Regions from separate parts of the Stenotrophomonas tuberculopleuritidis genome, predicted to be linked through region 1. Evidence: riboswitches for the same ligand, from Rfam matches in the RefSeq annotation. Region 1 holds a riboswitch; the other holds the start of a gene.
What was found. A riboswitch is a leader RNA that binds a small molecule or an ion and turns the genes downstream of it on or off. The one in region 1 is predicted to bind glycine.
Positions count from the first base shown of each region.

Region 2: it holds a riboswitch for glycine, as region 1 does, so the genes downstream of both, gcvP (aminomethyl-transferring glycine dehydrogenase) here and Q5Z10_RS19085 (trimeric intracellular cation channel family protein) in region 1, are expected to answer to the same signal.

Region 1 covers NZ_CP130831.1:4,171,338-4,179,179, forward strand. Annotated here, with positions in the region: gene Q5Z10_RS19050 (glutathione S-transferase family protein) at 1-361, opposite strand, end outside; gene Q5Z10_RS19055 (hypothetical protein) at 458-631, shown strand; gene Q5Z10_RS19060 (NYN domain-containing protein) at 666-1,445, opposite strand; gene Q5Z10_RS19065 (NAD(P)/FAD-dependent oxidoreductase) at 1,566-2,846, shown strand; gene Q5Z10_RS19070 (hypothetical protein) at 2,950-3,402, opposite strand; gene Q5Z10_RS19075 (nuclear transport factor 2 family protein) at 3,407-3,838, opposite strand; gene Q5Z10_RS19080 (GIY-YIG nuclease family protein) at 3,909-4,184, opposite strand; glycine riboswitch at 4,225-4,314, shown strand; glycine riboswitch at 4,328-4,433, shown strand; gene Q5Z10_RS19085 (trimeric intracellular cation channel family protein) at 4,516-5,133, shown strand; gene Q5Z10_RS19090 (MdtA/MuxA family multidrug efflux RND transporter periplasmic adaptor subunit) at 5,422-6,588, shown strand; gene Q5Z10_RS19095 (multidrug efflux RND transporter permease subunit) at 6,585-7,842, shown strand, end outside.
Region 2 covers NZ_CP130831.1:3,476,400-3,484,241, forward strand. Annotated here, with positions in the region: gene Q5Z10_RS16070 (M2 family metallopeptidase) at 1-784, shown strand, start outside; gene Q5Z10_RS16075 (hypothetical protein) at 988-1,380, opposite strand; gene Q5Z10_RS16080 (siderophore-interacting protein) at 1,457-2,353, opposite strand; gene Q5Z10_RS16085 (multidrug effflux MFS transporter) at 2,494-3,720, opposite strand; glycine riboswitch at 4,019-4,121, shown strand; gene gcvP (aminomethyl-transferring glycine dehydrogenase) at 4,184-7,051, shown strand; gene Q5Z10_RS16095 (VOC family protein) at 7,239-7,649, opposite strand; gene Q5Z10_RS16100 (amino acid permease) at 7,755-7,842, opposite strand, start outside.

The DNA.
Region 1 (7,842 bases):
CCGGCGCGGTGCGCATGATGCCCCAGATCAGTTCGGAGTACAGCGGCGCCATCCGCGAGGTGCTCCAGTCCATCCACTTCTCGGCCTGGGCGCGTTCCATCGGATCCTCGGCATACAGCGTGCCAAGCGCGTAGCGCGCGCTCAGGTAGCGCACGATGGTGTTCGATTCCCACAGCGGCAGGCCGTGGTCCTCGATCACCGGCACCAGCCCGTTCGGGTTCATCGCCACGTACTCCGGCGACTGCGTGCCGCCGTGGCTGCCCCCGACTTCAATGGATTCGTACGGCAGCCCGATCTCTTCGGCGCACCACAGCACCTTGCGGACGTTGCTGGAATTGCGACGGCCCCAGATCTTCAACATGCGGAGTTCCTTGCCTGCAGCGGTGCGCCACGCCGGCGCGGAGACGCTACGATACGCTCATCCACAGGGAGAGACGACGTGACTGCATGGGATGCCGTGAACTACGTTCTGCTGGCAGCAGGCCTGGTGATGCTGGTGGTGGGCTACCGGCGATCCAGCCGCAACCTGCTGCTGTGCGCCGGCCTGTTGCTGCTGGCCTTCAATGGCGTGGAGGATTTCGCCGCCGGCTTTGCCGACGGCTACGCACATTCCACTGCGCGGGAGATCTGACCGGCGGCATGGATTCGCCGGGCATGGCCCGGCACTACCGGTTCTTCTTCGGCAGCGCGCGCACGTAGGACGACTTGCCGTCCTTCTTCAGTTCGAACAGGCCGATCGCCGCCAGCAGGTCGCTGAGCTTGCCGTAGCCATAGTTGCGCGGATCGAACGAGGCCTGGTTGCCGATCTGGCTGCCGACCGGCCCCAGGTGCGACCAGCCATCCTCGCCTTCGGCCGATGACACCGCACGTCGCAGCATCTTCACCAGCCGCGTATCGCTGCGCATTTCCGCGCCGCTCTTGCGCGGGCGGGCATCGTCGCTGGCAACGGGCTCGTTCGACGCCTGCTCGCTCGATGCCTGCTCGACATCCGGCACGCTGGCGTGGGTCTGCCCCAGCGCTTCCAGGTAGGTGAACTTGGAACAGGCGTTGACGAACGGCTCGGGCGTCTTCTTTTCGCCGAAGCCATACACCTTCACGCCATCGGTCAGCAGGCGCATCACCATCGGCGTAAAGTCGGCATCGCTGGACACGATCGCGAAGCCGTCCAGGTTGCGCGCGTACAGCAGGTCCATCGCATCGATCACCATCGCCATGTCCGAGGCGTTCTTGCCCTTGCTGTAGGCGAACTGCTGGATCGGGCGGATCGCATACTCGTGCAGCACCGCTTCCCAGCCTTTCAGGCGCGGGCTCTTCCAGTTGCCATAGGCGCGGCGGACATTGGCCACGCCGTAGCGCGCCACCTCTGCCAGCACTTCATCGATCTTCGAGGCCGGCGCATTGTCGGCGTCGATCAGCAGGGCGATGCGCTTTTCCGGTTCGCTCATGGGTTCCTCGCGGGCGATAGGCTGAACCCGAGTATCTCCCATCGGCACCGGCGCTGACGTGACAAGGTGCTGGCGTGCGAAGATGCGAAACGGTTCCCCACGCCCCCCTGGAGTGAGTCGATGAGTCGCGATCGCGTTCCCCACCTGGTCATCGTCGGCGGCGGTTTCGCCGGCCTCTGGGCCACCCGCGCCCTGGCCCGCGAGCGCATACGCATTACCCTGGTCGACCGCCGCAACCATCACCTGTTCCAGCCGCTGCTGTACCAGGTGGCCACCGCCGGCCTGTCGGCGCCGGACATCGCCGCGCCACTGCGGCACATCCTTGGCCACCAGCGCAACGTGGAAGTGCGCCTGGGCGAGGTGGTGGCGATCGACAAGCAGGCCCGGCAGGTACGCATGGCCGATGGCAGTGCACTGGACTACGACACGCTGCTGCTGGCCACCGGCGCCACCCATGCCTATTTCGGCCATGACGAATGGGCCGACGATGCGCCCGGCCTGAAGACGCTGGACGATGCCATCGCCCTGCGCCGCAAGCTGCTGCTGGCCTTCGAGCGTGCCGAGGCCGAACCGGATCCAGCGAAGAAGGCCGCATGGCTGAGCTTCGCCGTGGTCGGCGGCGGCCCCACCGGTGTGGAGCTGGCCGGCACCTTGGCCGAGATCGCACGGCACACCCTGCGCAACGAGTTCCGTCACATCGATCCGGCCAGCGCCAAGGTGCGCCTAGTGGAAGCCGGCCCGCGCGTGCTGTCGACCTTCCCCGAGGTGCTCTCGCTGAAGGCACGCCGGCAGCTGGAGAAGCTGGGTGTGGAAGTGCTGACCGGTACGCCGGTAAGCCACATCGACGGCCAGGGGTTCCAGCTGGGCAACCAGTTCGTGGCGGCGCGTACCGTGGTCTGGGCCGCCGGCGTGGCGGCTTCGCCGCTGGCGCGCACGCTGCAGGTGCCGCTGGATCGCGCCGGCCGCGTGCAGGTGCAACCCGACCTGACCCTGCCCGATCACCCGGAGCTGTTCGTGGCCGGCGATCTGGCCGCATTGAACCAGGCCAACGGCAAGCCGGTGCCCGGTGTGGCGCCTGCGGCCAAGCAGATGGGCAAGTACGTGGCCGAGGTGATCCGCGCGCGCCTGCGCGGCAAGCCTGCCCCCGGCCCTTTCAGGTACGCCGACTACGGCAACCTGGCCACCATCGGCCGCATGGCCGCGATCGTGCACCTGGGCCGGCTGCAGCTGTCGGGCATCCTGGCCTGGTGGTTCTGGCTGGCCGCGCACGTGTTCTTCCTGATCGGCTTCCGCAACCGCATCGTGGTGCTGCTGAACTGGGCGGTGGCGTACTGGAGCTACCAGCGCAGCGCGCGCATCATCTTCGGTGACGACCAGGAAGACCGACGGCCGGGACGCTAGGGCCGAAGACGGACACGGGTTATCTCTCTGGGAGCAGATCCACGCCATGCGTGGATGAATGTCTGTGCAGGCCGCATGGAACTCAGCCACGCATGGCGTGGCTCTACTGCTTCATCGGGCCGTCGGGCACCCGCCGCTTCGACCATGCGCGGCAGAAATCCTCCTTTCTCGCGGTATCGGCAATCTGCGCCGCGCTCCAATGTCGGGTAATCCAGATCGTCAATGCGGTACTGCTGAGATGCCAGCGCAGCATGCCCTGCTGCGGTTGCCGCCACAGGTGGCGTCGAGCAATCCAGAAGGCCTCCCGTTCCACGTCAGGCACCTTCTTCATCACGTCCTTGTCGAAGAACCGCGCGGCGAATCGCCAGGGATTCATCGGCGGGTATCCCGGCCGTGGTTCACTGCTGCACGCAGCCACACCACTGGGCGCACGGTCTGCGGGCTTCGGCCGGCCCTCCACCAGCGCCAGCCCGAGCAGGTACAGCAGGCCCGGCAGCAGCGCGATACCGGCGACCAGTACGACGACGGAGATCCATGCTGTGCCAGCGGCACGCATCGCTCTACGGTGCCTTCGGCTTCGGGTACCACAGCGCATTGACGATGACCCAGCGCTGGTCGAATCGGCCCATGTGGAAATAATCGACGAACCACGGGGTTTCCAGCCGCACCGAGGCCGCGTTGCCGGTCACGTCCAGCACCGTGCAGCGGCGGTCCCATTGCGCCTTGGGGGTTTTCAACGCCCCCTGCTTCGTCAATGCCACCAGCTCTTCCTTCGACATGCGGCGCAGGCCCAGGCGCTCGTCGGGCGTATCGCCCAGCACCGCGCGCTTGGCCAGATCCGGGTGCAGGGAGCGGGCGACGCGCTGCGGGTCGGCCTCCAGCTGGCCATCCACATAGTCATGGCAAGTGGCTTCGATGGCCGCGATCGTGGCCGGGTCGGCGGCGGGGCTTGTTGATGCGGAGAGAGCGAACAGCAGGGCAATCGTGGACATCAGGGTCTCCTGCGCGGGGCACGGGGCGATCATGGCATGGCAGGCGTGCCCATCCACGCCTGGCGTGGGTCTACAGGACGGCCTCGGCCGGGGCCTGCAGCCAGGCCAGCTTGCGTTCGCGCGGCTGCTGCTTGAGCTGCCACTCGGCACGGGAGGCGGCCGCGCGGTCCGGGTACTCACGCACGGCCAGCACCCGCAGCGGCGGCCGGGCCCGTGTGTAGCGCGCGCCCTTGCCGGCCTGATGGGCAGCAAAGCGGGCCTGCACGTCGGTGCTGATGCCGGCGTAATAGCTGCCGTCCCGGCATTCGAGCAGGTACAGGAACCACGGGCGGAGGGACGGGGCCATGCCCGGATTATGCCGTGCTGCACTGCAGCGGATATACTGGCGCCCGAATGCAGGAGAGAGGCGCCGCGCTGGCGCCCGCCGAAGGCGCAGGCTCCCATGATCGCTCAGGCCGGTGGGCTGGAATCCCACCAACCATGCATTCGACTCGCCGAGCTGGAGAGAGGTCACCGGGCATGCCCGGGACGATCCGCCGAAGGGGCACGCGGCCTACGCCGCTGAACTCTCAGGCAAAAGGACAGCGGGAGCGGCACCGGTCATCGTCATCCCGTCAGTGCGCAGGCAGTGGCGGTAGTCGCGCATGGCCGGCCCCACCGCGCCCGGAGCCTGTCCCATGCTGCTGTCCATCATCTACCTGATCGCCATTTCCGCCGAAGCCATGACCGGCGCGCTGTCCGCCGGCCGCCGCCGCATGGACCTGTTCGGCGTGGTCATGATCGCCTGCGTCACCGCCCTCGGCGGCGGTTCGCTGCGCGACATCCTGCTCGGCCACTATCCGCTGGGCTGGGTCAAGCATCCGGAATACCTCGGTTTCACCGTGTGCGCCGCGCTGATCGCCACCTGGGTGGCACGCTGGATGCACCACTTCCGCCGTACCTTCCTGGTGCTGGACGGGCTGGGCCTGATCGCCTTCACCCTGATCGGCTGCTCGATCGCGCGCGAGGCTGGCCACGCGCTGCCGATCGTGCTGATCGCCGGCATGCTGACCGGCGCGTTCGGCGGTGTACTGCGCGACATCCTCTGCAACGAGGTACCGCTGATCTTCCAGAAGGAGCTGTACGCGATCATCTCGTTGCTGACCGGCGCGGTGTATCTGCTGTTGCTGCATTGGGGCGTGGCCGATGCCACGGCGATTCTGTGCTGCCTGGGCGGCGGCTTCGCGCTGCGCCTGCTGGCCATCCACTACCGTTGGGAAATGCCGAAGTTCGTGTACCACGACGAAGTGCATTGAGCCGCTTCGTAGCGTCGAGCCATGCTCGACTGTTCCTGGCAGACGCAGTCGAGCATGGCTCGACTCTACAAAACGGGTCGAGCACGTTCGACGCATTGCAGAACATGACCATGGTCATGCGGCAGTGGCCGGGGTGATTGGCTACCATTGTCGCCCCGTCGCACGCGCGACGGCATCCAGCCACGCCGCGCCCGCGGCCCCGCCAGACACCCCCCCCCCCCCGCCGCCCGTGGCACCGCCGTGCCGACGGGCCCGATGTCCCTGCCCGTGCAGGGCGCAGGATGCCGCATGTCTGTCGCCGAAAATTCCCGCTTCCGTCGCGCCCGCCCGTTGCTGGCGATGGCCGGCCTCGCCCTTGTTGCCGGCCTGGCCGCGTGGCTGTGGCCGCGCGCCGAGGTAGCCAGCAACGAGGAAGGGGGCGGCAGAACGGTGCCGGTGCGCATCGCCCGGGCCAGCGCCGAGCCGCTGGTGCTGCGGCTGAAGGCGGTCGGCACGGTCACCCCGCTGCACAGCGTGGTGGTGCGCAGCCGCGTGGATGGCGAACTGCTACGCCTGCACTTCCAGGAAGGCCAGCAGGTCAAGGCCGGGGACCTGCTCGCGCAGATCGACCCGCGCCCCTACGAAGTGAAGCTGGCACAGGCCCAGGGCACCCAGCAGCAGAACCTGGCCGAGCTGGAGAACGCCGAGCGTCAACTGCAGCGCTATCGCGAACTGCAGAAGCAGAACTATGTATCCGCACAGGAGCTGAGCGACCAGCAGAGCAAGGTGCGCCAGCTGCAGGGCCGCCGTCTCAGCGACCAGGCCTCGGTGGACGAGGCGCGCCTGCAGCTGCAGTACACCCGCATCACCGCGCCGGTCAGCGGCCGCGTCGGCCTGCGCCGCCTCGATGTCGGCAACCTGGTGCACGCCAGCGATACCGAAGGCCTGGTGACCCTGGCGCAGACCGCGCCGATCAGCGTGCTGTTCACCGTGCCCGAACCGGACCTGCCGGCCCTGCTCGATGCCGTGCAGGCGCAGCCGGGGCTGGCGGTGCAAGCCTGGGACCGCAGTGAGGGCCGTGCACTGGCGCAGGGCACGCTGTCCAGCGTCGACAACCGCATCGATACCGCGACCGGCACGCTGAAGCTGCGCGCGCAGTTCGACAACCCGGACCGCGCACTGTTCCCGAACCAGTTCGTCAACGTGCGCCTGCAACTGGGCGAGCAACCGGCACTGCTGATTCCCGATGCCGCCGTGCAGTTCGGCAGCCAGGGCAACTACGTGCACATCGTCGACAAGGACAACAGGGCGCAGCGCCGCACTGTGGTGCTGGGGCCTGCCGATGATGGACGCGTGGCCGTGCGCTCCGGCCTGCAGGCGGGCGACCAGGTGGTGATTGAAGGCATCGACGGACTGGAGGACGGCACCGCGGTGGAGATCATCACCGAGGAGGCCGCAACCAGGGCTGGCGCATGAATCTCTCGCGCGCGTTCATCCTGCGCCCGGTCGCAACGACTCTCCTGATGGTGGCGCTGCTGCTGTCCGGTGCACTGGCGTACCGGCTGCTGCCGGTGGCCGCACTGCCACAGGTCGACTACCCGATCATCCAGATCAGCACGCTGTATCCGGGGGCCAGCCCGGAGTTGACCACGCGCACCATCACCGCGCCGCTGGAACGCCAGCTCGGGCAGATTCCCGGCCTGAAGCAGCTGTCGTCCACCAGTTCCGGTGGGGCCTCGGTGATCACCCTGCAGTTCGGCCTGGACGTGTCGCTGGGCGTGGCCGAGCAGGACGTGCAGGCGGCGATCAACGCGGCCGGCAGCTTCCTTCCCGCCGACCTGCCGGTTCCGCCGGTGTACCGGAAGGTCAATCCAGCCGACACGCCGATCCTGACCCTGGCGGTGACCTCGCAGGGCCTGTCGCTGCCGCAGGTGCACAACCTGGTCGACACCCGCATCGCCCAGCGCCTGGCGCAGTTGCCCGGCGTCGGCCTGGTCAGCCTGGCCGGTGGCCAGCGCCCGGCCGTGCGCATCCAGGTGAACCCGGCTGCACTGGCTGCCAACAACCTGGGCATGGACCACATCCGCACCGCGATCGCGGCGGCCAACGTCAATCTGCCCAAGGGCAGCTTCGACGGTCCGATCCGCGCGGTGATGCTCGATGCCAATGACCAGATGCGCAGCGTGGAGGAGTACCGCGCCCTGGTGCTGGCCTGGCGCGACGGCGCTCCGCTGCGGCTGGGCGACGTGGCCACCATCACCGATGGCGCCGAGAACCGCCAGCTGGCCGCCTGGAGCGGCACCACGCCAGCGGTGCTGGTGAACCTCCAGCGCCAGCCCGGCGCCAATGTGATCGCCGTGGTCGAACAGGTGCGTGCGCTGCTGCCGCAGCTGCAGGCCACGCTGCCGGCCGGTGTGCAGATGACCGTGCTGAGCGACCGCACCGAATCGATCCGCGCCTCGGTGCGCGGCGTGCAGAAGGAACTGGTGCTGGCCATCGGCCTGGTGGTGCTGGTGACCTGGGTGTTCCTGCGCAACCTGCGGGCCACGCTGATCCCCAGCGTTGCCGTGCCGCTGTCATTGGTCGGTACGTTCGCGGTGATGCTGCTGGTGGGGTACTCGCTCAACAATCTCACGCTGATGGCGCTGACCATCGCCACCGGCTTCGTGGTGGACGATGCCATCGTGATGCTGGAGAACATCGCCCGCCACCTGGAAGACGGCGAGTCCC
Region 2 (7,842 bases), 690 kb from region 1:
AGGCGACGTGCGCACCAAGATGTGCATCAAGCCGAACGAAGAGAACTTCACCACCATCTACCACGAGCTGGGCCACATCTATTACGACCTGGCCTACAACCCGCTGCCGCCGCTGTTCCAGGGCGGTGCCAACGATGGTTTCCACGAAGCCATCGGCGACACCATCGTGCTGGCGATGACGCCCAAGTACCTCAGCTCGATCGGCCTGGTCGATGCACCGACCGAGAGCCGCGAGGCGGTGATCAACAACCAGATGCGCATGGCGCTGTCCGGGGTCTCGTTCCTGCCGTTTGGCCTGATGATCGACCGCTGGCGCTGGGGCGTGTTCGACGGCTCGATCACGCCTGACAACTACAACAAGGCATGGTGGGACCTGAAGGCCAAGTACCAGGGCGTGGCCCCGGCCAGCACCCGCGGCGAGGAGTTCTTCGACCCGGGCGCCAAGTACCACGTGCCGGGCAACACCCCGTACACCCGCTACTTCCTGGCGCGCATCCTGCAGTTCCAGTTCTACAAGGGCCTGTGCGATGCGGCCGGCTACAAGGGCCCGCTGCACGAGTGCACCTTCTACGGCAACAAGGAAGCCGGGCAGAAGTACTGGGCGATGCTGAGCAAGGGGGCCAGCCAGCCGTGGCAGGCCACGCTGAAGGAGCTGACCGGTACCGACAAGCTCGACGCCGGCCCGATGATCGAGTACTTCAGCCCGGTCAACGAGTGGCTGAAGCAGCAGAACGAAGGCCAGATGTGCGGCTGGCAGGCCAGCGCGGCCCCGGCGGCGAGATGAAAGAAGGGGCGGGTCCGCGAGGATCCGCCCCTTTTCATTCGGGTAGCGCCGGGCCGCGCGCCGTGACCGGGGGGCGCCATTGCGACGAACGCATCGCCATGCGCGCGGAGCCTTTCGCCAGGCAGTGGGCGTGATCCGTGCCCGGCGTTCTTCCTCGCACCGCTGTGCTCGCCGGGCATGGCCCGGCGCTACCGCAATGGGCGTCAGTTGTGCTTCTTTGCCGCCAGCTGCGCGGCCAGTTCGGCCTTGAACTCGTCGAAGGTGCGGCCCTGGGCCTTGGCCTCGGCCTGTGCGGCATCGCGCAGTGCATCCGAATACACCAGCCGCACCGGCGTGCCGTTGCGTTCGTGCAGCTCACCGGCCTGCATGATCAGCGCCAGCACCTGGGCGGCACTCTCGCTCTGGCCGGCGATGCGGCCATCCATGCCCAGCACCCACTCCCCATCGCGGCGGACGATGCCGGCCAGCAGCGTGCGCTGCGGGTCGCGCAGTTCGGCATGCGGTTCGACGGGCGAGGCCTTGGCCGCCGCCTTGTTGGCGGCCTGCTGTTCCTGGCGGCGACGCTGGTCGCGGCGGAATTTCGAAGAGGTGGACATCAGTGGGGCTTGCATTGCGGGGGCGCAAGGATAACCCACGGCACCCTCAGGCCGGTTCACGCCCGCCGCGCCGCGCTCAGTCCAGTGCCCTGCCCTGCCGCCAGTAGCCCATGAAGGTGATCGCGCGGCGGTCCAGCCCGCAGTCCCGGACCAGATGACGGCGGATCGCCATCACCGCGCCGGCCTCACCGGCCACCCAGGCGTACAACGGACCGGCCGCGCCGGCCGCGGACGGTTCCCAGAGAATCTGTGAATCCACGTCGATCTCGTCCAGCCCGGTGTCGCCGGCGACCGCGCAGGCCGCCGGCAACCGGGCCTGCACCGCGTGCAGCAGCGGCTGCCCGTGCGCGGCCTGCCCGCGCGGCAACCAGACCAGCTCGGCACCGGGCGGAGCCCGCAGCGGGACCGCGTCGCCGGCCTGGGCGACCTCCAGCAGGGCCAGCGTGCGCGGCGGTTCCGGCATCGCGGCCAATGCCTCGAGGATGCCGGCCACGGCAGGCAGCGCGGTCTCGTCGGCCACCAGCAGGACCTGGCCGACGCCAGCCGGCGGCTTCCACTCCCAGCCTTCGCTGCTGTCGGCACAGTCGGCGTCCGGCGCCAGCAGCACCACCCGGTCGCCCGGCCGCGCGTGGATGGCCCAGCGCGAGGCCGGCCCGGTTTCGCCGTGCAGCACGAAATCCACGTCGACCTCGCCCTGCTCGGCGCGCAGCTGGCGGATGGTGTAGGTACGCATCGGTGGGCGCACATCGTCGGCCAGCGCACGGTAGCGGGCGTACCAGTCCTCGCCGCTGGGCACCACCGGCGCATCCTGGCCCGGCAAGGGGAAGAACACCTTGATGCGCTGGTCCGGGCCACCGGTCTTCATGTGAGCGACGTCGGCGCCACTGAACACCATCCGGTCAAGCGAGGGGGAAAGAACGCGGCGCTCCTTCAGCGCCACGTTGAACAAGCGGTAGGTCTGCTGCGCAGCCATGGGGATACCTCATGCGACCACATCGGAACGGCTGGCGGTCGTGCACCCACGGACGGCTGGCTGGAGGCCCCAGCCTAGCCCGGCCACGCGCGGTTGCGGCGCCGGCGCGCGCGCATCGGCACCCTACCCGTGCGTGCTGCTCAATGCGCCGTGCCCACTGCCTGTGATGCGCGCTCGCGCTGGTGCTCCCAGTACCAGAACACGAAGCCGGCCGCGAAGAAGCCGGCCTGGCCCAGTGCCAGGTGCAGCGGGCTGGCGTTCAACAGCGGTGACACCACACCGGCCACCACCGTGCTGATCATCAGCTGGGTGAACGCCTGCAGCGACGAGGCCAGGCCGCGCTGCTGCGGGTACATGTCCAGCACCGCCAGGGCCAGGATCGGGAAGATCAGCGCCATGCCCAGCCCGCCCAGGAAGATCGGCAGCACCGCCCACGGCAGCACGAACTGCGGCGACAGCGCGACATAGCCGATGTTGAGCAGCGCCGAGACCGCGCAGAACAGGAAGCCGGTTGCCACCTGGCGGGTCGCGGTGGTGCGCCCGGCCATGCGTCCGGACAGGAACGAGCCGGTGGTCATGCCGCCGATGGTGGGGATGAACAGCCAGGCAAAGCCGCCCTCGCCCAGGTGCAGGTGCTGCATCACGAACATCGGCGCCGAGGCGATGTACAGGAAGATGCCGCCGAAGCCGATGCTGCCGGCCAGCGCCAGGCGCAGGAAGCGTGGATTGAAGCCGATGCGCACGTAGTCGCGCAGCAGCATGCGCGGAGACAGCGGCACCCGCGCCGCGACCGGGTGGGTCTCGGGCAGGTAGCGCGCAGTGGCGGCCAGCAGCACCAGGGCGAACACCACCAGGAACCAGAAGATCAGCGGCCAGCCGGCGCCACTGAGCAGGATCCAGCCACCGATGATCGGTGCGATCGCCGGCGCGATGCCGAACAGCATCGACACCTGGCTCATCAGCCGCTGCGCGTCGTGGCCGTGGTAGAGGTCGCGGATCACCGCGCGGCCGACGATCATGCCGACGCCGGCCGACAGCCCCTGCAGCGCGCGGAACAGCAGCAGCGTGCCCAGGTCGGTGGACAGGGCGCAGCCGACCGACGCGCCGACGAACACCACCAGCCCGGCCAGGATCACCCGCTTGCGGCCCCAGGCATCGGACAGCGGCCCGTGCGCCAGGCTCATCAGGCCGTAGAACAGCAGGTACACGCTGATGGTCTGCTGCACCGCCACCTCGTCCACGGCCAGGCGCTGGGCCAGCTGCGGGAAGGCGGGGAAGATGGTGTCGATCGAGAACGGACCGAACATGGCCAGCCCAGCAAGCAGCAGGGCCATGCGGCGGGTGGAGGGAGCAACAGCGGCGGTCATCGGGCAGGCGTCCGGCAGGGCCATGCGTGGCACGCACGGCGGGCGCCGATCCCCTGCAGCAGGGACGGCGCCAGATGAATACGAGGGTCCGACCATCATAGGCGGGGATTGCGCCCGGCGCCATGCAGAACTGCACAAAACGCATGCCCGGGCCATCGGCCATTCAGGCGCAGCGGGGTCCCGGGACGCGGCCCGCAGGCCTGCAACGGGCTATAATCGGCGGGCAACACGGTGGGAGAAGCGGAACACCGCTGCCGAAGGCGCAACGCCCGTAATCGCTCAGGCCCGATACCACCCGTAACACAACTCTGGAGAGACCGGATCGATCCGGCGCCGAAGGGGCACGAAGCAGCGGTCCGCCGCGCTTCCAAACTCTCAGGCAAAAGGACAGAGGGGCGCCCCGCAGACCGCCGACCGGCGGCTTGTGCCCGTGCGTGTGCCCTTTCCTGACGGATCCTTCGCCATGTCCCAGAACACCCCTTCCCTGCGTGAGCTCGAGCATCATTCCGCGTTCGTCGAGCGCCATATCGGCCCCAACGATGCCGAGATCGCGCAGATGCTCGGCGTCATCGGCCACGCCTCGCTGGATGCGATGACCGATGCCATCGTGCCGGCCAAGATCAAGTCGCCGGCGCCGCTGGCACTGCCCGAATCGATCACCGAAGTGCAGGCGCTGGCGAAGATCCGCGCGATCGCCGACAAGAACACCGTGCTGCGCAGCTTCATCGGCCAGGGCTACTACGGGACCCACACGCCGAACGTGATCCTGCGCAACATCCTGGAGAACCCGGCCTGGTACACCGCCTACACCCCGTACCAGGCGGAAATCTCGCAGGGCAGCATGGAAGCGCTGATCAACTTCCAGACCCTGTGTGCCGACCTGACCGGCATGGAGATCGCCAACGCCTCGCTGCTGGACGAAGCCACTGCCGCCGCCGAAGCGATGACCCTGGCCAAGCGCTCGGCCAAGTCGAAGTCGGACACCTTCTTCGTGCACGACGCCGTGCACCCGCAGACGCTGGAACTGCTGCGCACGCGTGCCGAGCCGATGGGCATCGTGCTGCGCGTGGGCACCCCGGCCGAAGCGCTGGAAGCGGAAGCCTTCGGCCTGCTGCTGCAGTACCCGGACACCTTCGGCCAGGTCGGCGACTACAAGGCGCTGGTCGATGCCGTGCACGCGCGCGGCGGGCTGGTGGCCGTGGCCACCGATCTGCTGGCGCTGACCCTGCTGGCCGCGCCGGGCGAATGGGGGGCGGACATCGTGGTCGGCAACAGCCAGCGTTTCGGCGTGCCGTTCGGCTTCGGTGGCCCGCACGCCGCGTTCATGGCCTGCCGTGATGCCTACAAGCGCTCGATGCCGGGCCGCCTGATCGGCGTGTCGATCGATGCACAGGGCAATCCGGCCTACCGCCTGACCCTGCAGACCCGCGAACAGCACATCCGCCGCGAGAAGGCCACCTCCAACATCTGCACCGCGCAGGTGCTGCTGGCGGTGATGGCTTCGATGTACGCGGTCTACCACGGTCCGGAAGGCCTGACCCGCATCGCGCGCCGCACCCATCGCCTGGCCTCGATCCTGGCCGCGGCGCTGCGCAGCGCCGGCGTGCAGGTGGGTGGCAACTTCTTCGACACCCTGCATGTCACCGGCGTGCATGCCGATGAGATCCACGCCAAGGCGCGCGCCGCCGGCTACAACCTGCGCGCGATCGACAGCGACTCGGTCGGCATCAGCCTGGACGAGACCGCCACCCGCGCCGACGTGGTCGCACTGGCCGCCGTGTTCGGTGCACAGGCCGACATCGACGCGCTGGATGCCAGCACCGCCGACGCCCTGCCGGCCGGCCTGCTGCGCCAGTCTGAATTCCTGACCCACCCGGTGTTCAACACCCACCACAGCGAGCACGAACTGCTGCGCTACCTGCGTTCGCTGGCCGACAAGGACCTGGCGATGGACCGCACGATGATCCCGCTGGGCTCGTGCACCATGAAGCTCAACGCCACCGCCGAGATGATCCCGGTGACCTGGCCGGAGTTCTCGCAGATCCACCCGCTGGTGCCGGCCGACCAGGCGCTGGGCTACAAGGAACTGATCGAGTCGCTGGAAGCGATGCTGGTCGAGTGCACCGGCTACGACGCAGTCAGCCTGCAGCCGAACTCCGGCGCGCAGGGCGAGTACGCCGGCCTGCTGGCGATCCGTGCCTACCACCGCTCGCGCGGCGAGGGCCATCGCGATATCTGCCTGATCCCGGATTCGGCGCACGGCACCAACCCGGCGTCTGCGCAGATGTGCGGCATGAAGGTGGTGGTGACCAAGACCGACGCCAACGGCAATGTCGACGTCGAGGACATCCGCCTCAACGCCGAGAAGTACAGCGACCGCCTGGCCGCGATCATGATGACCTACCCGTCCACGCACGGCGTGTTCGAGGAAGAGGTGGTCGAGATCTGCGAGATCATCCACCAGCACGGCGGCCAGGTGTACACCGACGGCGCCAACATGAACGCCCTGGTCGGCGTGGCCAAGCCGGGCAAGTGGGGTTCGGACGTTTCGCACCTGAACCTGCACAAGACCTTCTGCATCCCGCACGGCGGCGGCGGCCCGGGCGTTGGCCCGTGCGCGGTGAAGGAACACCTGGCACCGTTCCTGCCCGGCAAGCTGGGCGACCACGGCCCGGTCGGCATGGTCAGCGCGGCCAGCTTCGGCAGCGCCTCGATCCTGCCGATCAGCTGGATGTACATCGCGATGATGGGCACTGAAGGCCTGCGCAAGGCGACCCAGGTGGCCCAGCTCAACGCCAACTACATCGCCAAGCGCCTGACTCCGCATTTCAGGACCCTGTACACCGGCCGCAACGGCCTGGTCGCGCACGAGTGCATCCTGGACGTGCGCCCGCTGGAAAAGACCAGCGGGATCGGTGCCGAGGACGTGGCCAAGCGCCTGATCGACTTCGGCTTCCATGCCCCCACCCTGAGCTTCCCGGTGGCCGGCACGCTGATGGTCGAGCCGACCGAGAGCGAATCGCTGCATGAGCTGGATCGCTTCATCGACGCGATGATCCAGATCCGCGAAGAGATCGCAGCGATCGAGGACGGGCGCCTGGACCGCGAGGACAACCCGCTGAAGAATGCGCCGCACACCGCCACCGCGGTGACTGCCAGCGAGTGGACCCACGCCTACCCGCGCGAGCTGGCCGCCTTCCCGCTGCCCAGCCTGAAGCTGCAGAAGTACTGGCCGCCGGTCGCCCGCGTCGACAACGTGTACGGCGACAAGAACGTGATGTGCGCCTGCATCCCGGTCGATGCCTACAAGGATGATGAGGTCGAGGCCTGATCGACAAACGGCCCGCGCAAGCGGGCCGTTTCATTTCCCGCAGCGCCAGCGGCGGCAGGGCCCCGGCATGTTCCGGTAGTCGGTAGCGCCGGGCCATGCCCGGCGAACACAGCGGCAGCACCCATCACCAGCCCGGCATGTTCCGGTAGCGCCGGGCCATGCCCGGCGAGCGCAGCGGCAGCACGCATCACGGGTCCGGCATCTGCCCCAGGCTCAACTGCCAGGACACACCGAAACGGTCCTGCACCCAGCCGTATCGATTGCTGAAATCGTACTCGCCCACCGGCATCAACCAGTGCCCGCCCTCGCCCAGCGCCCGCGCGGCGCGCTCGAACTGCTCGGTCCCCGCACATTCCACGAACAGCGAGATCGAGGGAGTGAAGGTGAAGTCGTGCACATCCAGGCTGTCGAAGCACAGGTAATGAGTGCCCCCCAGCAGGAAGATGGCCTGGCGTACCTGCCCGGGCACGCCGGCGCCAGGCCCTTCCGGGTGGCGTTGCAGGGCCAGCAGGCGGAAATCAGCGAACGCCTCGGCGTACAGGGCCAGCGCGGCCTCGGCCTGGCCGGTGAACATCAGGAAGGGACGGCTGCGCAGCATGCGGTGCTCCTGTTCGACGGGCCGCTCAGGCCCCGGGGATCAGGATGGCACCGCGGATGTGCGCACCGTGTATCGGCAGCGCCGGGCCCGGCCCGGCGGTTTCGATCAGGCCTCGCGCAGGCGGCGGGCGATGGCGCTGCCGGCGGCGATGCTCGCCGTCAGCGCTACCATCGCCAGGAACTGCAGCCGGGTA